2 regions of the Streptomyces nigra genome follow, and region 2 is predicted to be linked to the other one. Evidence: riboswitches for the same ligand, from Rfam matches in the RefSeq annotation. Region 2 holds a riboswitch; the other holds the start of a gene.
The links. A riboswitch is a leader RNA that binds a small molecule or an ion and turns the genes downstream of it on or off. The one in region 2 is predicted to bind thiamine pyrophosphate.

Region 1 (14,889 bases), 3.5 Mb from region 2:
TTTCGCCCCGTACTTCATCCCGCTGTCCCTGTGGGTGGGCGCGATGGTGGCGTACATGCTGATCGCGCCGATGAACCGGCGCGCGCTCGCGGCGGGCGCCTCTGCGTGGCGGATCGCGCTGGCGGGCTGGCTGCCGGTGGTCGCGATCGGCGTGCTGCAGACCGGGGCGCTGATGGCGGTGCTGCACTGGGCGGTCGGGCTGCAGATGGCGCGGGCGGCCGGGACGGTGGGCTTCCTCTTCCTGGTGACGGCGTGCTTCGCGGCGATCGTGCAGTGGCTGAACGCGCGCTTCGGCGCGGCCGGGCGGATCCTCGTCCTGGCGCTGCTGATGCTGCAGCTGACGTCGGCGGGCGGCACCTACCCGGTGCAGACCAGCCCGGGCTTCTTCAACGCGCTGCACCCGTTCCTGCCGATGACGTACGTCGTCGAGGCGCTGCGCCGGCTCATCACGGGCGGCGGGCTGCAACCGGTGTGGACGGGATGCCTGGTCCTGGCCGCGTTCACGGCCGGCGGCCTGGCGCTGACCGCGCTGTCGGCCCGCCGCCGGCAGGTGTGGACCCTCGACCGGCTGCACCCGGAGCTGAGTCTGTGAGCGGGCGCGGGACAATCGGGGCCATGGAAAGCAGCAACGCCGCGTCGGGCGGCAGCACGCGCCGTGAGGCCACCCGGCAGAAGCTCTACGAGGCGGCCGTCACGCTCATCGCCGAACAGGGCTTCTCCGCCACCACGGTGGACGAGATCGCCGAGCGTGCCGGGGTGGCGAAGGGCACCGTCTACTACAACTTCGCCAGCAAGTCGGTCCTCTTCGAGGAGTTGCTGCGGCACGGGGTGGGCCTGCTGACGGCCTCCCTGCGGGACGCCGCCGAGACGACGGCCCGCGAGGGCGGCAGCAAGGTGGACGCGCTCGACGCGATGATCCGCGCGGGCCTCGTCTTCATCGACCGCTACCCGTCGTTCACCCAGCTCTATGTGGCCGAGCTGTGGCGGACCAACCGGGCCTGGCAGTCCACGCTGATGGTGGTCAGACAGCAGGCCGTGGCGGTCGTCGAGGACGTGCTCCGCGAGGGTGTGGAGGGCGGTGAGTTCAGCGACGAGATCGACGTGCCGCTGACCGCCGCCGCGCTGGTCGGCATGGTGCTGGTGGCCGCGCTGGACTGGAAGTCGTTCCAGCCGGAACGCTCCCTGGACGACGTCCACGCGGCGCTGTCCCGGCTGTTGCAGGGCCGGGTGAGCGGGCGCCGCTGAGGTCCCTCCGGCACACACGAAAGCGCCGGTCCGTGACGGCCGCGTCCCCCGCGGGCCGTCCTCGGACCGGCGCCTTCTCGTGCCCCCCGTACTCCCCCGTTTCCTGCTGGACCCCCGTTCGGTCCGTCCCCCGGGTCCCCCGGTCTCGCTCCCGCCGACGCCGGGTCGGCGGAAGGAGCGGATCCGGGGCCGCTCCGTTCCGGCGCCCCGTGTCGCCGGTGCCGGAGCCGATCCCCTTCTCCGTGCCTCCACTCTCCCGTCCGGGCAGGTCGCGGCCCATCCGCGCGCGTACTCATCTCCGCGGCTAGGTACGGGTACTCAGGGCTGCGCGCCCGGCCCCATGACCCGTCGTCGCCCACTGGCTACGATCACCCCCGTGTCCGTACTCCCCCTGGTGTTCACGAGCGGCTGGGCGAGCGGCGTCAACGCGTACGCGGTGGTGCTGCTCCTCGGCATATTCGGCGCGACCGGCCTGAGCGACGACGTCCCCGAGGCGCTCCAGCGCCCGGACGTGCTGATCGCGGCCGGCGTGCTCTTCCTCTGCGAGGCCGTCGCCGACAAGATCCCGTACGTGGACTCGGCCTGGGACGCGGCGCACACCGTGATCCGCCCGGTGTCCGGCGCGGTCGTCGCCGCGCTGCTCGCCGGTCAGAGCGGTTCGGTGCCGGAGCTGGCGGCGGGCGCGGTCGGCGGGGCCACGGCGCTGGTCAGCCATCTGGTCAAGGCCGGGACGCGGATGGCGGTCAACAGCTCCCCGGAGCCGTTCAGCAACATCCTGGTGAGCCTCGCCGAGGACCTCGGCGTCGCCGCGCTCATCACCCTCGCGATCTTCCACCCCGTCGCGGCCGCCGTCGTCGCGGGCGCCCTGCTGCTGGCCGGGGTGCTGCTGCTGTACTTCCTCGTCTCGCGGATCCGGCGGTTCCTGCGGCGCCGGGCCGAGCGGCGGGCCGAGAAGCGGCTCGCGCGCACCCCGGTGCCCCAGCGGCCCGCCTGAGCTGGGACGCGGCCCGGCGGACCGGTTGTCGGTGGCGGCCGATAAGGTCCCCTGCATGGCACGGATTGCGGTGATCGGCGCCGGGATGGGCGCCTTGGCGGCCGCCGCCCGGCTGGCCGTCGCGGGCCACCGGGTGGCGGTGTACGAGCGGACGGAGACGTACGGCGGAGCGGTGCGCCGCTTCGAGCGCGACGGCTTCGCCTTCGACACGGGTCCCGGGCTGCTCCCGCTGCCCGCCGTGTACCGCGATCTGTTCGTCAAGACCGGCAAGGAGCCGCTGGAGGAGTGCGTCGACCTCGTGCAGGTCGACCCGTCCGCGCGGCACCTCTTCGCGGACGGCTCCGAGGCCGCGCTGCCGAACGCCTCACGCGCGGGCGTCGTCTCCGCCCTGGACGAGGCTCTGGGCGCCGGGGCCGGCCGCCGCTGGGGCGACTTCCTGGTCCGCGCCCGCGAGACCTGGGACCGCACCCGCAGACCGCTGCTGGAGGAGCCCCTGTGGCCCGACTGGCCGGTGCTGGCCGGGCGCGAGCCCTACCCTGCGGTGCCCCACAAGCGGCTGTTGCGCACCCGGCGCGCCGGCACCCTCGCCGAGGTCGGCGCCTGGGAGCTGCGCGATCCCCGGCTGGTCGCCCTCCTGGAGAGCCACGCGCTCGCGTACGGCCTCGATCCCCGCGCGGTGCCGGCGAACGCGGCGGTGCTGCCGTACATGGAGCACGCCTTCGGGACCTGGTATGTGCGCGGCGGGCTGCGGGAGTTGGCGCGGGCCGTGTACGAGCGGTGCCTGGCCCGCCGGGTGGAGTTCCGCTTCGGGGCGGAGGTCGCCGCGATCCTGGAGAAGGACGGCCGGGCGGCCGGGCTGGAGCTGGCCGACGGCACCGCGGTGGAGGCCGATCTCGTGGTGTCCGGGGTCGCGCCCGGCGTCCTGGACCGGCTCGTGCGCGGTACGGCGGTGCGCGCCGAGGGCGAGGTCCCGGCCAGGCGCGGGGCGCCGAGCCGGCTGACGGTGCTGCTGGCCCTGCGCGGCGGCCGCCCGGAGGGCACGGCGCACCGCACGGTGGTGCACGCCGAGGACCGCGACGCCGAGCTGGACGCCCTGTTCGGCCCGGCGCCTGCCATGGCCGCGCGTCCCACGGTCACGGTGCTGCGGGCCGGTGACCCGGCGCTGGTCCCGGACACCGCTCATGAGACGGCCGTGCTGGTGGCGACGGTGCCGGCCGGGGGCGGTGCCGCCGAGGAGACGGCCCGGCGCGCGGACGACCTGATCGCGGTCGCCGAGCGGGCCGTGCCGGAGCTGCGGGAGCGCCTGCTGTGGCACGAGGTCGTGACCCCGGCCGCCGTGGAGGAGGCGACGGGCGCGGAGGGCGGCGCGGTCCCCGCCCCGGCGCTGGCCGCCGCCGGTGGACGGATGCTGCACGCGTCCAACAGCACGGCCCTGTCGGGGCTGTTCACGGTCGGCGGCTGGTCGCACCCCGGCGGCGGGCTTCCGCACGCGGGCATGTCGGGCGCGCTGGCGGCCGGGCTGATCGTGGAGGGGCCGGACTTCCAGGGCTCGCAGTGAGACGGGCGTGCGCCCCGGCGCGCGGACCCGTCAGAAACGGTACTGCTCGTCGTAACCAGGGCCCTGCTGCTGCCCGTTGCCCTGGTAGTACTGCTGCTGCTCCGGCGGGAGCTCGCCGCCGTACTCGTCGGTGCGCTGCTGCGGGACCCAGACGCCGGCGGCCGGCGTGCCGTCGGGGTAGGTGCCGGTGGCGTACGGGTCCTGCCCGTAGGCCTGCTGCTGGTCGTACTGCTGCTGCCCGTAGGCGTCGTAGGAGCCGCCGCCGTAGGTCTGGGTGCCGATGTACGGGTCCGAGTAGGCGGCGTACTGCTGCTGGCCGTTGGCGTCGTACCCGTACTGCTGCTGGTCGTACCCGGCGTAGCCGTCGTACCCGTAGCCCTGGTCGGCGGCTGCGTACTGCTCCTGGGACTGGCCCGCGTCGGCGTAGCCCTGCTGCTGGGCGGCGGCCGCGTAGGCGGCGTCGCTGTAGACGCCGTAGGAGCCGGTGTCCTCCGGCAGGGGCTGCGGCTCGTAGACGGCGGACGACTCGGCGCCGCCCCGGCCCCCGCGTGCGGGGGTGAAGACGTCGTCGCGGTCGTAGTCGTCGGCGATCTGTCCGGCGTCGGCCCGGCCGTAGCCGGTGTCGTCGTCCGCGTAGCCGTCGCGGGCCTCCAGGTCGGAGACCTCCAGGGTCGGCTCCTGGCGGTCCTCCTCGTCGCGGCGGCGCTTGGCGCCGGCCAGCGGGCCGAGGGCCGACGCGGAGACCGCCCAGCCGGCGGAGAAGCCACGGCGGAACGACAGCGTGACGTAGGTCTGCCCGACGGCGAAGGCCGCGGCGCCCAGTCCGATGACGATCACGGACGGGATGAGCACGCCGAGGACGACGCCGAGGAAGCCGACGAAGGCGACCAGCCGCCAGCGCAGCCGCGCCTTGTACTGCAGCAGCACCTCGCCGAGCAGCCACAGCGCGACGACGCCGAACGCGATGTAGAGGACCGTCAAGCCCATGTACGCCCCTCTCCCAGTGGCCGCCTACGCAGTGTGACGTATATCAGGACGACCGGTCTAGGCCTGCGGTGGGTGGTGCAGGCCCAGGTTCTCGTGGATTTCCAGTGTCGCCGTGGAGTTGTTGAGCGTGATGAAGTGCAGTCCGGGCACTCCCTCGGCCAGAAGCCGCGCACAGAACTCGGTGGCGAACTCGATACCGATGGAGCGTACCGCCGCGGGATCGTCCTTCGCTGTGAGGATCCGCTCTCTGAGGGCGTCCGGGAACGCGGCGTTGGTGAGCGAGGGGATCCGCTCCAGGGTCCGTACGCTGGCGATGGGCATGATCTCGGGGATGATCGGGGTGTCGCAGCCGACGGCGGAAACCCGGTCGCGCAGCCGAAGATAATCCTCCGGTTCGAAGAACATCTGGGTGATCGCGTAGTCCGCGCCGGCCCGGCACTTGTCCACGAAGTGCCGTACGTCGGTCTCCCGGTCGGCGGAGCGCGGATGCATGGCCGGGAAGGCCGCGACACCCACGCAGAAGTCACCGGACGCCTTGATCAGCTCGACGAGCTCGGCGGCGTAGGTCAGGCCCCGGGGGTGCGGCACCCAGTCGCCCAGCGGGTCACCGGGCGGGTCGCCGCGCAGCGCCAGCATGTTGCGGATCCCGGCGTCGGCGTACTGCCCGATGATGTTGCGCAGGTCGGCCACGGAGTGGTCGACGGCGGTGAGGTGGGCGATCGGCGTCAGCGTGGTGTCCGAGGCGATGGCCTCGGTCGCCTTGACGGTGCCGGCGCGCGTGGAGCCCCCCGCGCCGTAGGTCACCGAGACGAAATCGGGGCGCACGGCCTCGACCCTGCGCAGCGCGTTCCACAGGTTCCGCTCGCCCTTCGGGGTCTTGGGGGCGTAGAACTCGAAGGAATACGTCGTCTTGCCGGTCGCGAGCATGTCGCGCACGGTACGAGCGTGGTCCGACCTGATGGATGCGGTGCCGAGGGCCATACTCGCAGGTTAACCAGGGGTACCCGGTCCCCCAACCGGACGCCGGACATTTGCCCGATTTGTCGGCCTGCTGTCCACGCCTTGGACAGATCGGGGCCGAGAAGCGCCCCGGACACCCCTCCAAGATCCCCGGACGCCCATCATCCGAGACGGCTCGGCACGGAAAATGAGACGGCGGAAATGAGACGGACCGGTTCAGTCCTGCCGCAGCCGCTTCGCGAACTCCGCCGCGGCCGCCCCGGGGTCGTCCGCCTCCGTGACGGCCCGGACGACGACGACCCGGCGGGCGCCGGCCTCCAGCACCTGGTCGAGGTTGCCGAGGTCGATGCCGCCGATGGCGAACCAGGGGCGCTCGGTCCCGAGGGCGGCGGTGTGCCGGACCAGGCCGAGACCGGGGGCGTGGCGGCCGGGCTTGGTGGGGGTGGGCCAGCACGGCCCGGTGCAGAAGTAGTCGACGCCGTCCTGGCGGGCGGCCGCGGTGGCCTCCGCCTCGCTGTGCGTGGAGCGGCCGATCAGGACGTCGGGGCCGAGGATCGCGCGGGCGGCGGGGACGGGCAGATCGCCCTGGCCGAGGTGCAGGACGTCGGAGCCGGCGGCATGGGCCACGTCGGCCCGGTCGTTGACGGCGAGCAGCTTGCCGTGCCGGGCGCACGCGTCGGCGAACACCCGCAGATGCTCCAGTTCCTCGGCGGCCTCCATGCCCTTGTCGCGCAGCTGCACGATGTCGACGCCGCCGGCGAGCACGGCGTCCAGGAACTCCGCGAGGTCGCCCTGGCGCCTGCGGGCGTCGGTGCACAGATAGAGCCGGGCGTCGGCGAGTCGCGCGCGGGCGCTGCCCGCGGTGGCGGTGTCGGACATACGGAGCCCCCTGGGGTCGGCGGTGCCGGTCGGATGCCGGCCGCAGGCACCGTACCCAAAGCCGCCGACGGGGTCGCCGGGCGGGCAGGGCTGTCCCGCGGGGCGCGGCGGACGGACGCCACGCCCCGGGGGCGTTCACCCGGGCGGCCGGGCCCGGGTCACCGGTCGACGACGGCCCGGGGCCGGCCGCGTGGGCCGGGCGGTGTGCGGGTCAGACGGCGAGCGCCTGGGCGCGGCGCTTCACCTCCGTGCCGCGGTTCTCGCTCAGGGCCTGCGCCGGCGTGCCGGGCAGGGAGGGGTCGGGAGTGAAGAGCCACTCCAGCATCTCTTCGTCCGTGAAGCCGTCGTCCCGCAGGAGCGTCAGGGTCCCGGACAGGCCCTTGACGACCTTGTCCCCGTCGATGAAGGCGGCGGGGACGTGCAGCGCGCGGTTCTCACCCCGGCGTACGGCGATGAGCTGGCCCTCCTTGACCAGCTGCCGGACGCGGGTCACCTCGACGCCGAGCATCTCGGCGATGTCGGGAAGGGTGAGCCAGGCGGGGACGAGAGCATCGATCTTTGCGTCAATCTCGGTCACGGGAACAAGCCTGCCATCTGGCACCGACAGTCGGAAGCCAGGCCGGTCCGCACGGGCACGGCCGTCGCCCCCGCGCGCTACGCGGTCGCCGACTTCAAGGGCCGCGCGGGGTCCGCCAGCAGGGTGGCGTCCATCGGCGTGCCCGCCTCGATCAGCCGCCGTCCCTGGGCCAGGTCCCGGGGCCGGCCCACCGCCAGGAGCGCGGTCAGCCGCCCCTCGCGCAGCCAGCAGACCGACCAGGACGGGCCCGCCGGGTCGCCGCGCCACAGCAGCGTGTCGGCGCCCGGGTGGTGTCCGGCGTACTGCACGAACCGGCCGAACTGCTCGGACCAGAAGTAGGGCACGGGGTCGTAGGGCGCGGCGGTCTCGCCGAGGATGTCGGCGGCGACCGTGCGCGGCCCCTGGAGGGCGTTGTCCCAGTGGTGGACGAGCAGCCGCTCGCCGTAGCGCCCGGAGGGGAAGGAGGCGCAGTCGCCGACCGCGTACACGTCCGGCACCGAGGTGCGCAGCCGGTCGTCGGCCAGGACCTCGCCGTGCGCGCCGAGCGCGATGTCCGAGCCGGTCAGCCAGGCGGTGGCGGGCCGGGCCCCGATGCCGACGACGACGGCGCCCGCCGGTACCCGCGTGCCGTCGGCCAGGACGACCTCGCCGGGCTCTACGCGCTCCACGCGGGTGCCCGTGCGCAGCACCGCACCGCTGTCCGCGTACCAGGCGGCCATCGGGGCGGCCACCTCGGCGGGCAGGGCGCCCGCGAGCGGCCGTTCGGCGGCCTCGACGACGGTGACCGCGCAGCCGGCCTCACGGGCGGCGGTGGTGAACTCGGCGCCGATCCAGCCCGCGCCGACGACCACGACGTCGTGCTGCCGGGCGAGCACCGGGCGCAGCCGCTCGGCGTCGTCCAGGGTGCGCAGCAGATGCACACCGGGGACGCCCTCGGTGCCCGGCAGCCGCAGGGGCTCGGCGCCCGTGGCGAGGACCAGCACCTCGTAGGGGACGGGCCCGGCCTCGGTGTCCAGGACGTGGTCGGCGGTGCGGAGGCCCAGCACCTCGCAGCCGAGGCGCAGTTCGACGCCGAGCGTCTCGAAGTCGACGTCGAAGGCGGAGCCCTCGGCGGTGCCGAGCAGCACCGCCTTGGACAGGGGCGGGCGGTCGTACGGCTGGTGGGGCTCGGCGCCGATCACGGTGATCGTCCCGGTGAAGCCCTTCTCCCGCAGGGCGACCGCCGTCTGCACACCGGCCATGCCGGCACCGGCGACGACCACGGACCGCTGCGACTGGGTGGTTGGCTCGCTCACCCGCTCACCATAGACACTCGTCGTCAGCTCGGGTTCCGGCCCCGGCCGCGTCGCATGGCGAGGAGCGCGCCCGCACCCGTGGCCACCGCCGCGGCGGCCACACCCGTGAGCGGCAGCGCCGAGGAGCCGGTGTCCGCCAGTTCGCCGCCGTTCGAGCCGTCGCCACCCGTCGACGACGACCCGCCGGCCGAGCCGCCCGTGGAACCGCCTGACGACCCGCCTGACGAGCCTCCCGTGGAGCCGGCCGACCCGCCGCCCGTCACGTCCAGCGTGATGTCGGCCTTGTCGTTGGCCTTGTCGGGGTCGAACGAGCGGCGTTCGGGGCTCAGCGCGATCGAGCCCTTGGCGCCGGCGATCCGCTTGTCGATCCTCAGCTGGAAGGTGTATTCCATCTGGGCGTCCTCGGGCATGTTCATACCGAGGTGTGCGGGGCAGTTGTACGTCCCGCCCTTGTCGTGGCAGTAGTAGTCGCGCTTGACCACCGACGTTCCGGCGGGAAGCTTGATCAGGACGTGGACGCCCGGCACCTCGCCCTCCTCCAGGAGCCAGGCGGGCCCGGCGTTGGCGAACCTCACCTTCATCGTCACCGTGTCACCGGCCCTCCCGCTCAGCGCGGCACCCGTCACCCGATAGTCGGCCGTGTTGACAGTGGTGACCGGCACGTGGACGTACTTCGCGGAACCCGCGCCACCGGCCGGTCCCTCGACCAGTTTCACCGCCGGCGCGGTCCCCGGCACCGACGGCTCTCCGTTCTCGTCGTCCGACGGGGCGTCCCCGTACCCGACACGCAGCCGCAGCCTGTCGTTGTACGCGCGGTCCAGTGCCTCGACCCGGAGAGGCTTCTCGGGCGTAAGGACGACGCCCGGCTCCACCGGCTGGTCGTACGCGCACGTCGCGGTCCAGTACTCGGGCATCTCGTCGTAGGACCTGACGTGCTGCACACGGCAGTTGGAGGGGACGTCCACGAGGTCGAGCCCCCGGGTGACGGAGTAGGAGACCCACGCCGTCCGGGCGGTCACGGTGCCCTTGTTCGCCACGGTGACCGGCAGGTCGAACGTGCTCCCCGGCCGCAGCCCGTGGACCGGCTCGACTCCGCCGAGGACCAGGTCGGGTGCGGCTTCCTCGCCGAAGGCGGCGGGAGCCGCGGCCAGCACGATCAGGCCGGCGACGACAGCGGCACTCGAGGCGCGGCGGCTGTGCGGGGGTCTGGGCATGGGAGATCCTCTGCTGGGACGCGGGTGGACGGACGGCGCCCACCGGGGAACAGTCCTTGGATCGCTAGACCCCCGCCGGCCGGCAACGGTTGTACGTCCGCCACATGACGGGCCGTCAGTCGGATGCGAGGACCTGCTCCACCACGCTGGTGCCGCTGCCCCGCTGCGACTCCCACTCCCAGGTCTCCGTCAGCCGCACCCGCCCGTCCGGGAGTTCGCCCACCGTGGACAGGCAGTGCCCGGACGAGGTCGTGCCGTCCCGCTTCAGCTGCACGTACCGGAAGTCGAGGCGGTCGCCCTCCCGGGTGCCGACGAGGTGCCCGCGCACGACGTCGCCGCCGCTGTACTCGGCCCAGATCACGCCGTCCTGCTCGTGGTACGTGAACCGGGTGCGCGTCCCCACCTGCCCCGGCGCCTGGTCGGCGACGGGGGCGAGGACGAGACCTTCGAGCGAGCGGGCCATGCGGGGAGGCTCCCTTACCGATACCGGGGACTGCGGGCTAGGGTGGCCACCGTAGAGCACTCGCGGGAGCCCGGACGCACCGGGCTGAGAGGGAGGCTGGCGGCCTCCGACCGTACGAACCTGATCCGGGTCATGCCGGCGAAGGGAGGGGCTGGACGCCCATGTCGCGTACGCGTACCTCAGACGTCCTCGTCGTGGGGGGCGGGATCATCGGACTGGTCACGGCGTGGCGGGCCGCGCAACGCGGGTTCGCCACCGCCGTGGTGGACCCGGACCCGGGCGGCGGGGCCGCCCGGGTGGCGGCCGGGATGCTGGCCGCGGTCACCGAACTGCACTACGGCGAGCAGACCCTGCTGGGCCTGAGCCTCGACTCGGCCCGCCGCTATCCGGACTTCGCGGCCGAGCTCGGCGACCTCACCGGGCACGCCCTCGGCTACCGCAGGTGCGGCACGCTCGCCGTCGCCCTGGACGCGGACGACCGCGCGCACCTGCGCGAGCTGCACGCCCTGCAGAGCCGTTCGGGGCTGGACTCGGAGTGGCTGACGGGCCGGGAGTGCCGGCGCCTGGAGCCGATGCTGGCGCCCGGGGTGCGCGGCGGGCTGCGGGTGGACGGCGACCACCAGATCGACCCGCGGCGGCTCACCGGGGCGCTGCTGGCCGCGTGCGAGCGGGCCGGCGTCACCTTCCACCGGACCTGGGCCGAGCGCCTGGACGTCACCGCGGACCGGGCCACCGGGGTCACCACCACGGACGGCACCCGGCTGGCCGCGGACCGGGTGGTCCTCGCGGCGGGCAGCCTGAGCGGCCGGCTCGCGGGCGTCCCCGACGCCGTACGGCCGCCGGTGCGGCCCGTGAAGGGGCAGGTGCTGCGGCTGACCGTGCCGAAGGGCCTCGCGCCGTTCCTGAGCCGTACGGTGCGGGCGGTGGTGCGGGGCAGCCAGGTGTACCTGGTGCCGCGTGAGAACGGCGAGCTGGTCGTCGGCGCGACGAGCGAGGAGCTGGGCTGGGACACCACGGTGACCGCCGGCGGCGTGTACGAGCTGCTGCGGGACGCCCACGAGCTGGTGCCCGGCATCACCGAGCTGCCGCTGACCGAGACCCGGGCGGGCCTGCGCCCGGCCTCCCCCGACAACGCGCCGCTGCTCGGCCCGACCGCGCTGGACGGGCTGCTGCTCGCCACCGGACACGGCCGCAACGGCGTGCTGCTCGCCCCGGTCACCGGGGACGTCCTGGCGCACGTCCTGACCTCCGGTGAACTGCCGGACGTGGCCCGTGACTTCACCCCGCTGCGGTTCGCCGCCGTCCGCGAGGAGCAGCCCGCATGAACATCTCGCTCAACGGCGAGCGGCGCCGGGTCGACCCCGGTACGGCGCTCGACACCGCCGTACGGCTTCTCACGCAGGCCCCCTCCGGGGTGGCCGCCGCCCTCAACGAGACCGTCGTCCCGCGCGCGCAGTGGCCGTCGACGCCGCTGCGCGAGGGGGACCGCGTCGAGGTCCTGACCGCCGTGCAAGGAGGCTGAACCATGGCCGACGACCCCCTCGTCATCGGGGACCTGTCCCTCACCTCCCGGCTGATCATGGGCACGGGCGGGGCGCCCAGCCTGGACGTCCTGGAGCGGGCGCTGGTGGCGTCCGGGACGGAGCTGACGACCGTCGCGATGCGCCGGGTGGACCCCTCGGTGCACGGCTCCGTCCTGTCGGTGCTGGACCGGCTCGGCATCCGGGTGCTGCCGAACACCGCGGGATGCTTCACCGCGGGCGAGGCGGTGCTGACGGCCCGCCTCGCGCGCGAGGCGCTCGGCACGGACCTGGTGAAGCTGGAGGTCATCGCCGACGAGCGGACCCTGCTGCCGGACCCGGTCGAGCTGCTGGACGCGGCGGAGACGCTGGTGGACGACGGTTTCACGGTGCTGCCGTACACGAATGACGACCCGGTGCTGGCGCGGAAGCTGGAGGACGCCGGGTGCGCGGCGATCATGCCGCTGGGCTCGCCCATCGGCTCGGGGCTCGGTATCCGCAATCCGCACAACTTCCAGCTGATCGTGGAGCACGCGCGCGTGCCGGTGATCCTGGACGCGGGTGCCGGTACGGCCTCGGACGCGGCGCTCGCGATGGAGCTGGGCTGTGCGGGTGTGATGCTCGCCTCGGCGGTGACGCGGGCCCAGGAGCCGGTGCTGATGGCCGACGCGATGCGGCACGCGGTGGAGGCGGGCCGGCTGGCGCGCCGGGCGGGCCGCATCCCGAGGCGGCACTTCGCGGAGGCGTCCTCGCCGGTGGACGGCCTGGCGCGGCTGGACCCGGAACGGCCCGCGTTCTGAACGTACGTTCGGTCACGGCTCCCGAAGGCTGAGTCGTCCGTCACAGGACGGTCGCAGTCCCGCCCCGATCCCGGCGGGACCGGACGGGGTGTCGGTGTCGGCTCGTACACTCACCTGCGTGGATACGACCCTTCAGGACCCTCTGGTCGGGCAGGTGCTCGACGGCCGGTATCGCGTGGACGCGCGAATCGCGGTCGGCGGGATGGCCACGGTCTACCGGGCCCTGGACACCCGCCTCGACCGCGTGCTCGCGCTCAAGGTGATGCATCCGGCGCTGGCGGTGGACGGGGTGTTCGTCGAGCGGTTCATCCGGGAGGCGAAGTCCGTCGCCCGGCTGGCCCACCCGAACGTGGTGCAGGTCTTCGACCAGGGCACCGACGGGTCGTACGTCTATCTCGCGATGGAGTACATCGCGGGCTGCACCCTGCGCGACGTCCTGCGCGAGCGCGGGGCGCTCCAGCCGCGGGCCGCGCTCGACATCCTGGAGCCGGTGCTCGCCGCGCTCGGCGCCGCGCACCGCGCGGGGTTCGTGCACCGCGACATGAAGCCGGAGAACGTCCTGATAGGGGACGACGGCCGGGTCAAGGTCGCCGACTTCGGCCTGGTGCGCTCGGTGGACACCGTGACCAGCACCACCGGCGCCGTCCTCGGCACCGTCTCGTATCTCGCGCCCGAGCAGATAGAGCAGCCGGGCGCCGCCGACGCCCGTGTCGACGTGTACGCGTGCGGGGTCGTCCTCTACGAGATGCTGACCGGCGAGAAGCCGCACGACGGGGACTCCCCCGCCGTGGTGCTCTACAAGCATCTGCACGAAGACGTCCCGCCGCCCTCCGCCGTGGTGCCGGGCCTGGCCTACGAGCTGGACGAGCTGGTCGCCTCCGCCACCGCCCGCACCCCGGGCGTCCGCCCGTACGACGCCGTGGCCCTGCTCGCGCAGGCCCGCGTGGCGCGCCAGGCGCTCACCGACGAGCAGCTGGACGCGATGCCGCCGCAGGCGCTGTCCGACGGGCACGACAACGCGGACGACCGCACGAGCGTGATCCCGCGCGGGCTGACGGTGCCCCGGCCGCTGCCGGTCGACGGGGACGAGCCCGTCCACCGCACCAGCCGTCTGGAGATGCCCCCGGCCCCGCCGGCCGGGCCGCCCCGCGCGCGTGCCTCGCGCCGGCCGCGCGGCCCGATGGTCGTGGTGGCCGCCGTGCTGCTGGCCCTCGGCCTCGGCGCGGGGATCTGGTACATCAACTCCGGGCAGTTCACCGAGGTCCCCCCGCTGCTGTCGAAGAACGAGGCGCAGGCCAGGGACCGTCTGGAGCAGGACGGGCTGGACGTCGGCAAGGTGCGGCGGGCGTACAGCGACACCTTCGACCGCGGCACGGTCATGAGCACCGACCCGAAGCCGGGCGCCCGCATTAGGCAGAACGACTCGGTGGACCTGGTCGTCTCCCTCGGCCCGAAGACGGTGAAGGTGCCGGACCTCAGGGACCGCACACTGGCCCAGGCGCGGGCCGCGCTGAAGGAGCGCGGTCTGGAGCCGGGCATGGTGACACGGGAGTTCGACGACGAGATCGCGCGCGGCTCGGTCATCTCCACGTCCCCGGGTGAGGGCTCCACGGTCCGCTCGGGCTCGGCGGTCGCGCTGACCGTCAGCAAGGGCAGCCCGGTCGACCTCCCGGACGTCACCGGCGAGAGCCCCGAGGACGCGCGGGCCGAGCTGGAGGAGGCCGGCCTGAAGGTGCGGATCGCCCCCGGCCGGGTCAACTCGGAGTTCGACGCGGGTCTGGTCGCCCGGCAGTCGCCCGGCGAGGGCACCCGGGCGGCCGAGGGCGACACCGTCACGCTGACCCTCTCCAAGGGCCCCGAGATGATCGAGGTCCCGGACGTGGTCGGCGACAGCGTCGACGACGCCAAGGCCCAGCTGGAGGCCGCCGGCTTCGAGGTCGACGAGGACCGCGGGCTGCTCGGCCTGTTCGGGGACACGGTGAAGAAGCAGTCCCCCAAGGGCGGGGACAAGGCGCCGAAGGGGTCGACGGTCACCATCACCATCCGGTGAGGCGGGCGGGGGCGGCCGGGTGACCGGGCCGTTCCCGCCGCATGACACCCTGGACGGGTGAGAAGTCAGCAGTCCGGTTCCGCCCTCCCCGGGCCCTCCCGCAACCCCGTCGGCGGCCATGTCCCGGTGGCCGGCGGCCTCAGCTCCGTCGGCCTCGCCTACGCCCGCGATCTGAAGGCCGAGACGGTCCAGGTCTTCGTCGCCAACCCGCGGGGCTGGGCGACCCCGCCCGGCAATCCGCGCCAGGACGAGGAGTTCCGGGCGCTCTGCGCCGCCGAGTCCATACCGGCCTACGTACACGCGCCGTATCTGATCAACTTCGGCTCGCACACCGAGGCGACCGTCGA
Region 2 (14,889 bases):
CCTCGGCGCGCTCCTCGAAGGCGTCCGCGATCTTCAGCAGGGCCTTCTGGCGCTCGGCGGGGGTGGCGTCGCGCCAGGCCGGGAAGGCCCGGGCCGCCGCCTCCATGGCGGCGTCGACGTCCGCCTGTCCGGACAGCGGCGCGGTCGCGTACGCCTCGCCCGTCGCGGGGTTGACCACCTCGGTGGTCCGTCCGTCGGCGGCGTCCCGGAACTCACCGTCGATGTAGTTGCGCAGACGACGCAGCTCGGTGCTCACTGCCGGCCTCCTGTCAGGGTCTTCACTGGTTTTGGGCTGTCCATTCTCTGAGACACCCACCCTAATCGCCCGACCCGCGTTTTCAACACCCCCACCGGCTCCGGATCTGCGAAATCCGCAGGCATAGGGGATGTGAACAACGAATTTCATCGCTTCGGCCTTGCGGAACTGTCGAGACGTCGTGCAGAGTGACCCCGTGGCCAGTCGAAGCGCAGAGCACAGGGACTCCCGCGAGTCCAGAAACGGCGGCGGTGCCCAGCTGGACGCCGTCTCCCTCGCCATCATCGAACAGCTCCAGGAGGACGGCCGCCGGCCGTACGCCGCGATCGGCAAGGCCGTCGGCCTGTCCGAGGCGGCCGTGCGCCAGCGCGTCCAGAAGCTGCTCGACCAGGGCGTCATGCAGATCGTCGCCGTCACGGACCCGCTGACCGTGGGCTTCCGCAGGCAGGCGATGGTCGGCGTGAACGTCGAGGGCGACGTGGAGTCCGTGGCCGACGCGCTGACCGCCATGGCCGAGTGCGAGTACGTGGTGATGACCGCCGGCTCCTTCGACCTGATGGTGGAGATCGTCTGCGAGGACGACGACCACCTCCTGGAGGTCATCAACCGGCGCATCCGGGCCGTCCCGGGCGTGCGTTCGACGGAGAGCTTCGTCTACCTCAAGCTCAAGAAGCAGACCTACATGTGGGGAACCCGATAACCGTGAGGACCCGATAACCGTGAGCACCAACAGCCCTCAGGACCTCGGCAGGACCGCGTACGACCACTTGTGGATGCACTTCACGCGCATGTCCTCGTACGAGAAGGCCCCCGTCCCGACGATCGTCCGCGGTGAGGGGACCCACATCTTCGACGACCAGGGCAAGCGGTACCTGGACGGACTCGCCGGTCTCTTCGTCGTACAGGCCGGACACGGCCGCACCGAGCTCGCCGAGACCGCCAGCAAGCAGGCCCAGGAGCTGGCGTTCTTCCCGATCTGGTCGTACGCCCACCCCAAGGCCGTGGAGCTGGCCGAGCGCCTGGCCCACCACGCCCCGGGCGACCTGAACAAGGTCTTCTTCACCACCGGCGGCGGCGAGGCCGTCGAGACCGCCTGGAAGCTCGCCAAGCAGTACTTCAAGCTCGTCGGCAAGCCCACCAAGCACAAGGTCATCTCCCGCGCGGTCGCCTACCACGGCACCCCGCAGGGCGCCCTGTCCATCACCGGCCTGCCCGCCCTGAAGGCGCCCTTCGAGCCGCTGGTCCCCGGCGCGCACAAGGTGCCGAACACCAACATCTACCGCGCCCCGCTCTTCGGCGACGACCCCGAGGCCTTCGGCCGCTGGGCCGCCGACCAGATCGAGCAGCAGATCCTCTTCGAGGGCCCGGACACGGTCGCCGCGGTCTTCCTGGAGCCCGTGCAGAACGCGGGCGGCTGCTTCCCGCCCCCGCCCGGCTACTTCCAGCGGGTCCGCGAGATCTGCGACCAGTACGACGTGCTGCTCGTCTCCGACGAGGTCATCTGCGCCTTCGGCCGCCTCGGCACCATGTTCGCCTGCGACAAGTTCGACTACGTCCCGGACATGATCACCTGCGCCAAGGGCATGACCTCGGGCTACTCCCCGATCGGCGCCTGCATCATCTCCGACCGCCTGGCCGAGCCGTTCTACAAGGGCGACAACACCTTCCTGCACGGCTACACCTTCGGCGGCCACCCCGTGTCGGCGGCGGTGGGCCTCGCCAACCTCGACCTGTTCGAGCGCGAGAACCTCAACCAGCACGTCCTGGACAACGAGGGCGCCTTCCGCTCCACCCTGGAGAAGCTCCACGACCTGCCGATCGTCGGCGACGTCCGCGGCAACGGCTTCTTCTACGGCATCGAGCTGGTCAAGGACAAGGCGACCAAGGAGTCCTTCACCGACGAGGAGACCGAGCGCGTCCTGTACGGCTTCCTGTCGAAGAAGCTCTTCGAGAACGGCCTGTACTGCCGCGCCGACGACAGGGGCGACCCGGTGATCCAGCTGGCCCCGCCGCTGATCTCCGACCAGGGCACCTTCGACGAGATCGAGCAGATCCTGCGCGTCACCCTCGAGGAGGCGTGGACGAAGCTCTGACCCACCGGCCCGTCGGCGGGGGTGCGCCCGTAGGAGTGAGAAGGGTGCACCCCCGCCGCGTGCTGTCCGGCGTTCGACGCCCCGGTCCTTAGCGTGCCTGGTAACCGATCGGCCCTGTCTTCGTTCCCCCGGACGGGGGAACGGCACGGGAACTACGGATCTGAACCGAGGTGTACGCCATGGTGGCTCCGCCGGACAACGACGTGCTCTGGGCACGCGCCCTGCACTATTCGTACAACGACGGCTCGCCCGCGCTCAGCGGTGTCTCGCTCGGGGTCCGGGAGAGCGAGATCCTCGCCGTGGTCGGCCCGCGCGGCAGCGGCAAGACGGCCCTCCTGCGCTGTCTGTCGGGACTGGTCCCGGCGCGCTCCGGCGAGGTCTGGTTCAACAGCGTGCCGGTGCACACCATGGGCGCCCAGGCCCGCGACCGGCTCCGCCGCGACCGCTTCGCCTGGATCGACCCGGCCCCCTCGCTGGTCCCCGAGCTGAACGTCTGGGAGAACACCGCCCTGCCCCTGATGCTGCGCGGCACCGGCCGGCGCCGCGCCAAGCAGGCCGCGCTGGAGTGGCTGGAGCGCCTGGACATCGGCGACGCCGCCCGCAAGCGCCCGCACCAGCTCGTCCAGGCCGAACGCCAGCGCGTCAGCATCGCCCGCGCCCTGGCCCCCGCGCCCCAGGTCCTGTTCGCCGACGAGCCGACGGCGCCGCTGCGCCGCGCCGACCGCACCCAGGTGCTGCGCACCCTGACGGCGGCGGCCCGCTCGCACGGCATCACCGTGGTCATGACCGGCCACGACACCGAGTGCTCGGCGTTCGCCGACCGCACCATCGCCCTGCTCGACGGACGGCGCGTGAACACCGTGCACCTGCCTCCCGTCCCCGAGACGGAAGGCCGGGCGGCGTGCTCGCTCTCCGCCTGACCCGCGGCGCCCGGCCCGCCGTCCAGCTGCGCCGGCTGCTGGTCACGGCGGCGTCGGCGGGCACCGGGTTCCTGCTGCTGTGCGCGCTGGGCTACGCCCTCGCCCACCCCGGCTCCCCCGCCGACGCGACCGCCCGGCTCGTCTGGTGCCTGCCCCCGGTCGCCGCGACGGTGCATCTCGCGGTGGCCGTCGCCCGCACGGACCCCGGCACCCGGCCGCGTCCCGGCCTCGCCGCGGTGGGCCTGGGCCCGGCGCGCCTGATGCTGGTCTCGGCCACCACCACGGCCCTGTCCTGTGTGCTCGGCTCGATGCTGGCGCTGCTGGTCTTCCTGCATCTGCGGGGCGACCTCACCGGTATGCCGTTCGACGGGGCGGCCACGGAGGCGCTCGCGGCGGGCACCCCGCTGCCGGTGCCGGGCTCCCTGACCCTGCTGGCCCTGGTGCCGGTGCTCGCGTCGGCCGCGGTGGCGTTCGTCCTGCGGCCCACGGTGCTCGGCCCGGCGCCCGACGGCGGCGGCAGACGGTCGTACGGCCGCTTCGGGGCGACCGGGCGGGTGGCGGCCCGGGAGACCTTCGGGTCCTACGGCCGGTTCGGCACCCGGACGGGCGGGGCCGAGCGGGGCGCCGGGCGGGAGGAACCTGAGCCGGCGGAAGGCACGGTGGCGGTGGAGACACCCGCCGTCGAGACCCCCGCCGTCGAGAGCGTGCCGGAGCTTCCGGCGCCGCACCCCGCGCCCAAGGGGCTGCCCTGGGGTGTCGCCGTACTCGCGGCCGGCCTGGCCGTCGAGACGTACGCCGCCGGCGCGACGGACGACGGCGGGCCCGCGCTGCCCGCGGCGCTGCCCGCGGGACCCACCGGGGTGCTGGTCGGCTGGCTGCTCACCGCGGTGGGCCTCGCGCTGCTCGCCCCCGGCCTCACCCACCTGTGCGGCCTGCTGCTGCAGGCCGTGCGCCCCGGGGCGCTGCGGCTGCTCGCGGGCCGGGGCCTGATGGAGGAGGCCACCCGGATCGGGCGCCCCCTCGGCGTCGTCTGCGCGGTGGCCTCGGCGGCGGTCGCCATGACGCCCCTGCCGGACTCGGACTCCTTCGGTCCGCTCACCGCGCTGGGCGCCGCCGTCGTCACCGGCTGCGCCGTCGCCACGCTCTGCACGGCCGCCGTCGAGGCCCGGCAGGACCGCTCCGGCACCACGGCGGCCCTGCTCCGCCTCGGTGCCCCGGCGGGGACTCTGCGCGGCGCGGCGGCCCTGCGGGCGGGCGCCCTGCTCGCCGTCTTCGGCCCGCTGACCCTCGTCGTGGCCGAACTGGCCGCGCTCCCCCTGTCCCACTGATCCCGCCCCCGGAAAAATCTCCGGGCGCCGATGAGTTTCGCGAGGCCCCCCGGTCTACCTCACCGAACAGCGACGAACCGAATGGGAGAGACCGCGATGACCGCCCCCGCGTACCAGCAGATGATCTTCGTCAACCTGCCCGTGAACGACCTGGACGCCTCGAAGAAGTTCTTCACGGAGCTGGGCTACTCGCTCAACCCGCAGTTCAGCGACGACAACGCGGCCTCGGTCGTGATCAGCGACACCATCGTCGCGATGTTGCTCACCAAGCCGTTCTACGCGACCTTCACCAAGAAGGAGATCGCGGACGCCACCACGACCAGCGAGGTGCTGATCTGTCTGAGCGCGGAGAGCCGCGCCAAGGTCGACGAGCTGGTCGAGAAGGCCGTGGCGGCCGGCGGCACCGCGTCGGACCAGGTCCAGGACATGGGCTTCATGTACGGCCGCGCCTTCGACGACCTCGACGGGCACACCTGGGAGGTCGTGTGGATGGACCCGGCGGCCGTCGAGGGCTGAGGGACAGCCAGGAGCGACGACTTAGCATGGGCGGGTGCAGACGATGCCCGCCCATGCGGCCCACCACGACGACCATGAGATAGAGACGCTCGAGGAGTTCGACGCGGTCGTCTCGGCGCGCGGCTCCCTCGCCGGATTCCGCGTCCAGGCCGTCGATCTGACGGACCGTACGCGCGAGCTGCTCACCACCGGCGCGGCGAGCGCGGTCTTCCTCGGCTGCCCGATGCGCGAGGACGCGGCCGCCAAGGTGCGGGCCGAGGGCGCCCTGGTCTTCCCGCCGCTGCCCGACCTCCCCTTCGACCCGTACCGGGGCCATGTCTACACCCCGGAGGAGCTGTTCGCGTCCCTGGCGGACGGCTACGAGGCCACGCCGGACGCCCGCGCCTACGCCTGGCTCCAGCGCACCAAGGCCGACCGGGACGTGTACGCCTCGACGCTGCGCGCGCTGCACGACGACGCGGTCTCCGACGCCCTGGACGAACTCCTGTCCGGCGCACGGGTGGTGGGCGTGATGGGCGGTCACGCGATGCGCCGCGGCACCACGGAGTACGAGGGCGCGGCCCGGCTCGGCCGGGAGCTGGCGCGCACCGGTCTGACCGTCGCCACCGGCGGCGGTCCCGGCGCCATGGAGGCGGCCAACCTCGGCGCGTATCTCGCCCCGTACGGCGACGAGGAACTGGGCGACGCCCTTCGGCTGCTGGCCAAGGCACCGGGCTTCACGCCCTCCGTGACCGACTGGGCGGCGGCCGCCTTCGAGGTGCGGGAGCGCCTGCCCGGGGGCGGCCGTTCGGTCGGCATCCCGACCTGGTTCTACGGCCATGAGCCGCCGAACCCCTTCGCCTCCCACATCGCGAAGTACTTCTCCAACGCCACCCGCGAGGACGGCCTGTTGGCGCGCTGCACGGCGGGGGTCGTCTTCCTGCCCGGGGCCGCCGGCACCGTCCAGGAGGTCTTCGACAACGCGACGCCCAACTACTACGAGTCGCGCGGCGAGCCCACACCCATGGTGCTCGTGAACCGGGCGCACTGGACCGAGAGGCTGCCCGTGTGGCCCCTGCTCCAGTCACTGGCGCGCGAGCGGTCGATGGAGGCGCGGATCGCGCTCGTCGACCGGATCGAGGAGGCGCCGGAGGCGTTGAAACGTCTCCTCGGTTAATAAGACGGCAAAGCCAACGCCCGTCGGCCGCATATGCGTTGACAGTGCTTATGCGACGCTTATAAATCTGTGAGTCTCACGGGGACGGTGATGTCCCGTCGCCGCCCCCTTCCAACCCCCCTCAGTGGTGCAACTCCCGTAAGGACAAACGTGTCCATAAACCGCCGTACTGTCGCACGTTCCGTGCGGGCCCTGGGCGTGGCGTCCGCCTCGGCCGCCCTGGCCCTCTCCGTCGCGGGCAACGCGCTCGCGTGCGACATCAGTGAATTCTCCGCCGAAGCCAAGTGCGACGGCGACAAGGGCGTCATCACGGTCACGGACAAGGACCCCAGCGGTATCCCCGCGACGGTCACCGTGTTCCTGCAGAACAACGGCGCCGACCTCGAGAAGGTCGGCGAGCAGGTGGTCAAGGGCTCGCGCGAGGGTGTCACCATCACCTTCGCCGAGGACTGGAAGCCGAACGCCGAGTACCGCGTGCACGTCAAGGCCGCGGGCTACGTCGACGAGGACATCGAGCCGAACCTCACGACGCCGTCCACCGCCTGCAAGAAGGACGAGGAGAACCCCCCGGCTCCGTCGGACACGCCGACGCCGTCGGACTCCGCCTCGACCCCGGCCGAGGAGACCGAGAGCCCGGCTCCTTCCGAGAGCGCGTCGACCACCGCCCCGGCGGAGAACGTCCCGTCCCCGGCGGCCGGCGACTCCAACCTGGCCGAGACCGGTGCGAACTCCAACACCGGTCTGATCGCGGGCATCGCGGTCGCCCTGGTCGCCGTCGGCGGAGGAGCGGTCTTCTTCGGCCTGCGTCGCCGTGGGGCCAAGAGCGAGGGCTGATCCCGCCCTTCCGTCACACCGTTGTGGCCCGTCCCCTTCCCGGGGGCGGGCCACTGCCGTGTCCGGAGCCCGCACCAGGCCTTCGCGCTCAGCCCTCAGCCCTCAGCCGAACGTCGCCCGCTCCAGCCAGAACTCCAGCAGCTCCCGCTCACCCAGGACCTCCAACTCCGGCGCGTCCAGCGGCAGTCGGCGGTAGAACGCCAGCAGGACGTCGGTGAGGCTGCCGCGCAGCGCGACCGTCGCCTTCTCGTGCCCGCGCCGCCATACGATCGCGTCCCCGCCGAGGTCGACGAACCACTCGGCGTCCACCCCGGGCGTGGGGTCGGTGGCGTGCAGATGGATGCTCGCGCCGGGCCGGCGCAGTTCGCGCGCCGGGTCGTCGGGGATGGTCCGCTGCGCCCACTGCACGATCTCCAGCCACTCGTCGATCGCGTCGGCCGCGATCTCGGGGGCCACCTCGTACGGCAGTCCGGCGGCGAGCGTCGCGTCGGCGCGGTGGATGGTGAGCTCGTGCGTCATCCGGCGGGCCCAGAACCCGGCGGTGGGGACCCCGGCCCACGACCACACGGCCGTGTCCGGGCCGGCCTCCCGCAGCGTGCCGACGAGCAGGTCGCCGGTCTCCGCCAGCCAGGCGTCGAGCGCGGCGGGGTCGCCCTGCGCGTCGGGGCCCTGGGCGCCCGGCACGGTCTCCTCCGGGATCTCCTTCTCGGCGCGTGTCCGCACCATCAGCTCCACCCAGCGCAGGGCCTCTCCCGTGTGCCGGACGAGCTGCTCCAGCGACCAGTCGGGGCAGGTCGGCACGATGGCCGACAGGTCGGCCCCGGAGGTCACCACGGCCCTCAGCAGGCCGACCTGGTGATCTATCTCGTCGCAGTAGCGATCATGTGCGAGCGTCGTCATGCCCGCACCCTAAGCGCCGGGCGATCAGCCGAGCACCACGATTTCCGCCGGGTCGAACTCCACGCCGACCACGTCCCCGACCTCGGGCGCCTCCCGCAGCGCGCAGGCGGCCTCCAGGCGCGGCGCCTCCTCGGGCCGTAGCTGCAGGGCGACATGGGCGCCGCGGAACGTCCGCGCGGCCACCGTGCAGCGCAGTCCCTCGTCGGGCGCGACGAGCCGTACCCCGGCGGGCCGTACGAGCAGGGGCCGGGTGCCCTGCGGGGCGTTCTCGCCGACCGGGAGCTTGCCCCAGGGGGTGTCGGCGGCCTCCCCGGCGACAGTGCCCTCGACCACGTTGTCGAAGCCGAGGAAGCGGGCCACGAACGCGTCGGCCGGTTGCTGCCACACCTCCAGCGGCGTCCCCGTCTGGGCGATCCTGCCGTCCCGCATCACCACGACCCGGTCGGCCAGCGCGAACGCCTCGCCCTGGTCGTGGGTGACGGCGAGCACGGTCGTGCCCAACCGCCCGAAGAGCTCCCGCAGTTCGACGACCAGGCGCTCCCGCAGCGAGCGGTCGAGCTGCCCCAGCGGTTCGTCCAGCATCAGCAGTCGCGGCCGGGGCGCGAGAGCACGGGCGAGCGCCACCCGCTGCTGCTCGCCGCCGGACAGCGAGGCGACGGCCCGCGCGGCGGCCCCCGGCAGCCCGACGAGGTCCAGCAACTCGGCGACCCGCTCGGCCTGTTCACGGCGGGACGCGCCGCGCATCCGGGCGCCGAAGGCGACGTTGCCGCCGACGTCCCGCTGCGGGAACAGCTGGTGGTCCTGGAACATCAGGCCGACGCCGCGCCGGTGCGCGGGCACCCCGGCCTGGTCGCGCCCGTCGAGGGTGACCCGGCCGGCGTCCAGGGGCTGCAGCCCCGCCACGGCCCGCAGCAGCGTCGACTTGCCGCTGCCGCTGGGCCCCAGCACGCACACGATCTCGTGCTCGGCGACCTCCAGATCGACGGTGTCGAGCACCGCCCGCCCACCGAAGCGGACCGTCGCGCCCTCGAGGCTCAGCAGCATCTAGAACTCCCCCGTCCGGTCGGTGCGCAGCCGCTCCAGCACGAGGAGCGCCACCGCGCACACCACCATCAGCACCGTCGAAAGGGCCATCGCCTGGCCGTAGTTGAGGTCGCCGGCCCGCCCCAGCAGCCGGGCCACGGCGACCGGCAGCGTCGGGTTGTCGGGCCGTGCGATGAACACGGTCGCGCCGAACTCGCCCAGCGACACCGCGAACGCGAACCCGGCCGCGATCAGCAGCGCCCGGCGCACCATCGGCAGGTCGATCTCCCGCCACACGCGCCACGGCGAGGCACCGAGGACCGCGGCCGCCTCCCGCAGCCGGTCGTCGACGGCCCGCAGCACGGGCAGCATGGTCCGTACGACGAACGGCACCCCGACCAGCGCCTGCGCGAGCGGCACCAGGATCCAGCTGCTCCGCAGGTCGAGCGGCGGCTCGTCCAGGGAGATCAGGAACCCGAATCCGACGGTCACCGCGGACACCCCGAGCGGCAGCATCAGCAGCGCGTCGAAGCCCCGCACGAACCGGCCCGCGTCCCGCCGGGTCAGCGCGGCCGCCGCGAGTCCGCCGACCAGCACGGCGATGAGGGTGGCGACGACGGCGTACTGCAGCGAGTTGCCGATCGCCTCGATCGGGGCGACGAGGAAGACCCCGCCGTCGGCCTCGGTGAGCGCCCGGTAGTAGCCGAGGTCCGGCGCGTCGAGCGACCGCTGCACCAGCACGGCCAGCGGCAGCAGCAGAAGGACGACGATGACGGCCAGGACGCCGGCCAGCAGCGCCCACTGCCCGGCCCCGCGCGGCCGCCGCGCCGTCAGGCCCGCGTCGACCAGCCGCAGGGTGCTCTCCCGCCGCCGTACGGTCCAGGCGTGCACGGCGAGAATCGCGCCGACCGCCAGGAACTGCACGATCGTCAGGACGGCGGCGGTGGCCAGGTCGAAGATCTCCGAGGTCTGCCGGTAGATCTCCACCTCCAGGGTGGAGAACGCCGGTCCGCCGAGGATCTGCACGACGCCGAACGACGTGAAGGTGAACAGGAAGACCATGAGCGCGGCGGCGGCCACGGCGGGCCCGAGCGCCGGCAGGGTGACGGTCCGCCAGGCGGTCCACCGGGACGCCCCCAGCATCCGCGCGGCCTCCTCCTGCCGGGGGTCCAGCTGCGCCCACAGCCCGCCCACCGTCCGTACGACGACGGCGTAGTTGAAGAAGACGTGCGCGAGCAGGATCGCCCACACGGTGGTGTCGAGCCGTACGCCCCACAGCTCGTCCAGCAGTCCACCGCGACCGACGAGCGCGAGGAACGCGGTGCCGACGACGACGGTCGGCAGCACGAACGGCACGGTCACGACAGCCCGCAGGACCTGTTTGCCGGGGAAGTCGAAGCGGGCGAAGACATAGGCGCCGGGCAGCGCGATCAGCAGGGTGAGCGCGGTGGAAGCGAGGGCCTGCCAGGTGGTGAACCACAGCACGTGCCGGATGTCGGACTGCCCGAGCACGTCCCACAGCCGCCCGAACCGCCACTCCCCGTCGACGTTCAGGCCGCGCGCCACGATCGCGGCCACCGGGTAGGCGAAGAACACCGCGAAGAACGCGACGGGCACGGCGACAAGACCGAGCCGCGCCGCCGCGCTCCGCGTACGGCGTCCCACTACCTCAGGACGAGCGAGGTCCACGACTTGACCCAGTCGTCACGATGGTCGGCGATCTTCGCCGGGTCCATGGTCTGGGGGTTCTCGGCCGCCGGCCCGAACTCCGTGAACTCCTTGGGCACCTGCGCGCCCTCGACCACGGGGTACACAAACATGTTCAGCGGCATGTCGCCCTGGAACGTCTTGGTCAGCATGAAGTCGATCAGCGCCTTGCCGCCCTCGGCGTTCTTGGCGTTGCTCAGCAGACCGGCGTACTCGAACTGCCGGAAGCAGGTGCCGTCCGCGACGCCGGTCGGCGCGGTGGTCGGCCTCGGGTCGGCGTAGATGACCTCGGCGGGCGGCGAGGAGGCGTACGACACGACGAGCGGCCGGTCGCCCTTGGCCTTCTTGCCGCCGGCGGACCCGGAGAACTCCTCGTTGTAGGCCTGGTCCCAGCCGCTGACGACCTTGACGCCGTTGGCCTTCAGCTTCTTCCAGTAGTCCTGCCAGCCCTCGTCCCCGTACTTGGCGGCGGTCCCGAGCAGGAACCCGAGGCCGGGCGAGGAGGTGGAGGCGTTCTCGGTGACGAGGAGGTCCTTGTAGGCGGGCTTGATCAGGTCGTCGAACGAGGTCGGCGGGGCCAGCTTGTGCTTGCTGAAGTACGCCTTGTCGTAGTTGACGCAGATGTCGCCGGTGTCGACGGGGGTGACCCGGTGCTTGCCCTGGTCGACCCGGAACTCGGGCAGGATCATGTCCGAGCCCTTGGCCTCGTACGGCTGGAACAGGCCGTTGTCGAGGGCGCGGGACAGCAGGGTGTTGTCGACGCCGAAGAAGACGTCGCCCTGCGGGTTGTCCTTGGTCAGGATGGCCTTGTTGACGGCCTCCCCGGCGTCGCCGTCCTCCAGGACCCGGACCTTGTAACCGGACTGCTTCTCGAAGGCGGCGAGGACGTCCTTGGACACGGCCCACGAGCTGTGGCTGACCAGCGTGACGGTCTTGGAACCGCCGCCGCTGTCGTCCCCGCCGGACGACCCGCAGGCGGACAGCGTGACGAGCCCCAGCCCGACGGCCAGGACGGTGACCTTCTTGGTGATGCCCACTTGATTCCTCCTGGAGTGACCAGGAAGAGACGCGGCCCTGCCCGTGGCCCCGGGGGGCTCGGGCAGGGCGCAACAGCTCGAGTGATGACCGATCTCCCTACCCAGAATGACCTGGGCCAGGTTCGGAGGGTCTGCGGCCGGTGCCGCACTCTCAGCGCTGTGGCGCTCCCCTGTCGGAATATGCAGATGTGTTGACGCCGGTCAGACTACCGCTCGGTGGCGGCGAGCTGACCACACGCCCCGTCGATCTCCTGACCACGGGTGTCCCGGATCGTCACCGGTACACCGTGGGCGGCGATGGCTTCGACGAAGGCCTTCTCGTCCTCGGGCCGCGAGGCGGTCCACTTCGACCCCGGCGTCGGGTTCAGCGGAATCAGATTCACATGCACGGGCTTGCCCTTGAGCAGCCGCCCGAGCCGGTCACCGCGCCAGGCCTGGTCGTTGATGTCCCGGATGAGCGCGTACTCGATGGACAGCCGGCGCCCGGACCGGGCCGCGTACTCCCACCCGGCGTCCAGCACCTCCCGCACCTTCCACCGCGTGTTCACGGGGACGAGGGTGTCCCGCAACTCGTCGTCGGGCGCGTGCAGCGAGATCGCGAGCCGGCACTTGAACCCCTCATCGGCGAACCGATGAATGGCAGGCACCAGCCCGACCGTCGAAACGGTGATCCCACGCTGCGAAAGCCCAAGGCCATCGGGCTCAGGATCGGTGAGCCGCCGAATGGCCCCGACGACCCGCTTGTAGTTGGCGAGCGGCTCGCCCATCCCCATGAAGACGATGTTGGACAGCCGAGCGGGCCCACCGGGCACGTCGCCGTCCCGAAGTGCCCGCAGCCCATCGACAATCTGATGAACGATCTCAGCGGTCGACAGATTACGGTCCAGCCCGGCCTGCCCCGTAGCGCAGAAGGGACAGTTCATCCCACACCCGGCCTGCGAGCTGATGCACATGGTCACCCGGTCCGGGTACCGCATCAGCACCGACTCGACGAGCGTCCCGTCGAACAGCCGCCACAGCGTCTTGCGCGTGGTCCCCTGGTCGGTCGACAGATGCCGCACGACGGTCATCAGCTCGGGCAGCAACTCGTCCCGCAGCTTGGCACGCGACCCGGCGGGGATGTCGGTCCACTGCTCCGGATCGTGCGCGTACCGCGCGAAGTAGTGCTGCGACAGCTGCTTGGCACGAAACGGCTTCTCGCCGATAGCGGCGACGGCGTCCTTGCGCTCACCGGGCGTGAGATCGGCAAGATGCCGCGGCGGCTTCTTGGCTCCGCGCGGGGCGACGAATGTGAGTTCTCCGGGTGCAGGCATAACCCTTCCAGTGTGGCAGATCAACTCTGGATGCCCAGGCCGGAGCGGGGTGGGGGCGGTCACCCACGGGTGCCGTCTGTCATCGTCGGCCAACCTCGCACGGCCCGGGGACGGCCCAGCGGCGATCACTCGTCGGCCGCCTGCCACTCGTCGAGCCGGACCTTGACCTGGTGGTCATGTGCGGTGTGCCAGTGCACCGCCCCACTGACGAAGGCGCCCAGGGCCGGGAGGTCCATCCCCTGCGGCATGGCCGTGATCTCCGCCGGCGCTACGGCGTGCGGCACGCCGTCTACACGTGTGAAGACGCCGAAGGGCCGGCGACCGATGACCTCTCCGGTGACCCGGGCCTCCATGGGCAGGGCCGCGACGGTTGCCTCCCAGCTCTTCCGCACCAAGTCCGCGGCCGGCACCTGGCGACCCGTAGGCCCCTTGGGGCCGGTGCTCAGTAGATGCGGGCGAGCCTTGGGGGGCTGCCTGGAGGACCTACGCAGGCGCCATGCTGGGCTGCTGAGTGCCGCTGCCGTCCGCCGTCGATGCCGTCAGCAATGCCGTCGCTTCCTTGGCACTGCTGCCCTGCGCCCCCGCTTCAGGTCGAAACATCCGCTCATCTGTCGGACGTCCTCCGAGTTGCCGCCCGATCAAGTCCGTGTGGTGATACCCAGGGGAAGCAATCGGGGTGCCGCACGTTGGCCGGGCTGTAGACGCTGATGGAGGACAGTGATGGCGAGGCGACTGGCCCAGGCGGCTCCTGCCACGGGAGGGCGAGGCGGTGTACTGAAGATCGTCGCCGCGTTGGCCGTGGTGCTCGCGGCACAGGCCCTGCTCGCATTGTGTCTGGTCAGTGCCCAGCAGCTTCTGGTCCCCCGGAACATGCCGTTCGGTGTGACCGGCCCGCCCTCTCCCGTGGTCGCGGAGGTTGCATCGCGTGCCGGGCTCGAGCTGACGTCCTATCCGAGCGAGTCGGCAGTCACGGCCGCGGCAGATCGCGGCGAGCTGTACGGCGCTTACATCGCCGAGTCCTCGTCCGACACGCTGGTCGTGGTCCCGGCGAAGAGCTTCTTCGCCCAGACCGAGCTGGAGCCGGCGTTCCTCGCAGCGGCGCACAAGCTGGGCCGGCCCGTCACCGTGCGGGAGGTCGCGCCTCTGACGTCGAGTGACCCGGTCGGCGCAGTGACGTCGCTGCTGCTGCTCCCGCTGCTGATCGGCGGCTATCTGGCTGCCGTGCTGGTCTTCAAGGCAGCCCACGGCGTCGCCGCCGCACCGTGGCGGGCGGCCATCCTGATCGGCTATGCCCTGGTGGGCGCACTTCTGACCGACCTGATCGCCGGACTGGGGATCGGCGCGTACTCCAGCAGCCACTTCTGGCCGCTGCTGCCGTGCTTCTGGCTCATCACCTCGGCCGTGGCGCTGGCGGCCGCGGCACTACAGGCCCTGGTGGGCAAGCTGGGCACACTCCTCGTGGCGGTGCTGTTCATCGTCATCGGTGGTCCGCCGGCCGGAGGACTGGGCACCTATCTGCTGCCGGTCTACTGGCGCAACATCGGAGTGCTCCTCCCACCACAGAACGCGGTCACCCTGGTCAACCACGTGCTCTACTTCGACGGAAACGACATCGCCACCCCTCTGATCGTGCTGTTCCTGTATGCCGCCGCCGGAACAGCCGTCATCGCCTGGTTCGGCCGCATCCGGCGGGCCAGGCCGACCACCGGAGCAGGCGACCCACAGGCGCCGTCGCCGACACCAGGCACGGCGGGCACCACCGATCGCCGCCGGGCCATGATCGGGATGCTCGTCGCGCTGGGCGTC

Region 1: it holds a riboswitch for thiamine pyrophosphate, as region 2 does, so the genes downstream of both, thiO (glycine oxidase ThiO) here and DC008_RS25330 (thiamine ABC transporter substrate-binding protein) in region 2, are expected to answer to the same signal.

The regions. Positions count from the first base shown of each region.
Region 1 is NZ_CP029043.1:1,915,476-1,930,364, forward strand. It holds gene DC008_RS08875 (YhgE/Pip family protein) at 1-592, shown strand, start outside; gene DC008_RS08880 (TetR/AcrR family transcriptional regulator) at 616-1,245, shown strand; gene DC008_RS08885 (DUF4126 domain-containing protein) at 1,622-2,239, shown strand; gene DC008_RS08890 (phytoene desaturase family protein) at 2,295-3,797, shown strand; gene DC008_RS08895 (SCO2102 family sporulation regulator) at 3,828-4,784, opposite strand; gene metF (methylenetetrahydrofolate reductase [NAD(P)H]) at 4,842-5,765, opposite strand; gene thiE (thiamine phosphate synthase) at 5,961-6,623, opposite strand; gene DC008_RS08910 (Rv2175c family DNA-binding protein) at 6,835-7,200, opposite strand; gene DC008_RS08915 (NAD(P)/FAD-dependent oxidoreductase) at 7,278-8,441, opposite strand; gene DC008_RS08920 (hypothetical protein) at 8,519-9,709, opposite strand; gene DC008_RS08925 (avidin-fold protein) at 9,825-10,172, opposite strand; TPP riboswitch at 10,225-10,336, shown strand; gene thiO (glycine oxidase ThiO) at 10,334-11,497, shown strand; gene thiS (sulfur carrier protein ThiS) at 11,494-11,694, shown strand; gene DC008_RS08940 (thiazole synthase) at 11,698-12,492, shown strand; gene pknB (Stk1 family PASTA domain-containing Ser/Thr kinase) at 12,611-14,542, shown strand; gene DC008_RS08950 (deoxyribonuclease IV) at 14,600-14,889, shown strand, end outside.
Region 2 is NZ_CP029043.1:5,429,946-5,444,834, reverse strand. It holds gene DC008_RS25385 (gamma-aminobutyraldehyde dehydrogenase) at 1-256, opposite strand, end outside; gene DC008_RS25380 (Lrp/AsnC family transcriptional regulator) at 438-956, shown strand; gene DC008_RS25375 (aspartate aminotransferase family protein) at 976-2,349, shown strand; gene DC008_RS25370 (ABC transporter ATP-binding protein) at 2,529-3,269, shown strand; gene DC008_RS25365 (hypothetical protein) at 3,251-4,597, shown strand; gene DC008_RS25360 (VOC family protein) at 4,694-5,113, shown strand; gene DC008_RS25355 (LOG family protein) at 5,148-6,269, shown strand; gene DC008_RS25350 (LAETG motif-containing sortase-dependent surface protein) at 6,453-7,103, shown strand; gene DC008_RS25345 (maleylpyruvate isomerase family mycothiol-dependent enzyme) at 7,206-8,003, opposite strand; gene DC008_RS25340 (ABC transporter ATP-binding protein) at 8,028-9,047, opposite strand; gene DC008_RS25335 (ABC transporter permease) at 9,048-10,715, opposite strand; gene DC008_RS25330 (thiamine ABC transporter substrate-binding protein) at 10,691-11,770, opposite strand; TPP riboswitch at 11,847-11,952, opposite strand; gene rlmN (dual-specificity RNA methyltransferase RlmN) at 11,977-13,083, opposite strand; gene DC008_RS35730 (hypothetical protein) at 13,209-13,493, opposite strand; gene DC008_RS25315 (hypothetical protein) at 13,876-14,889, shown strand, end outside.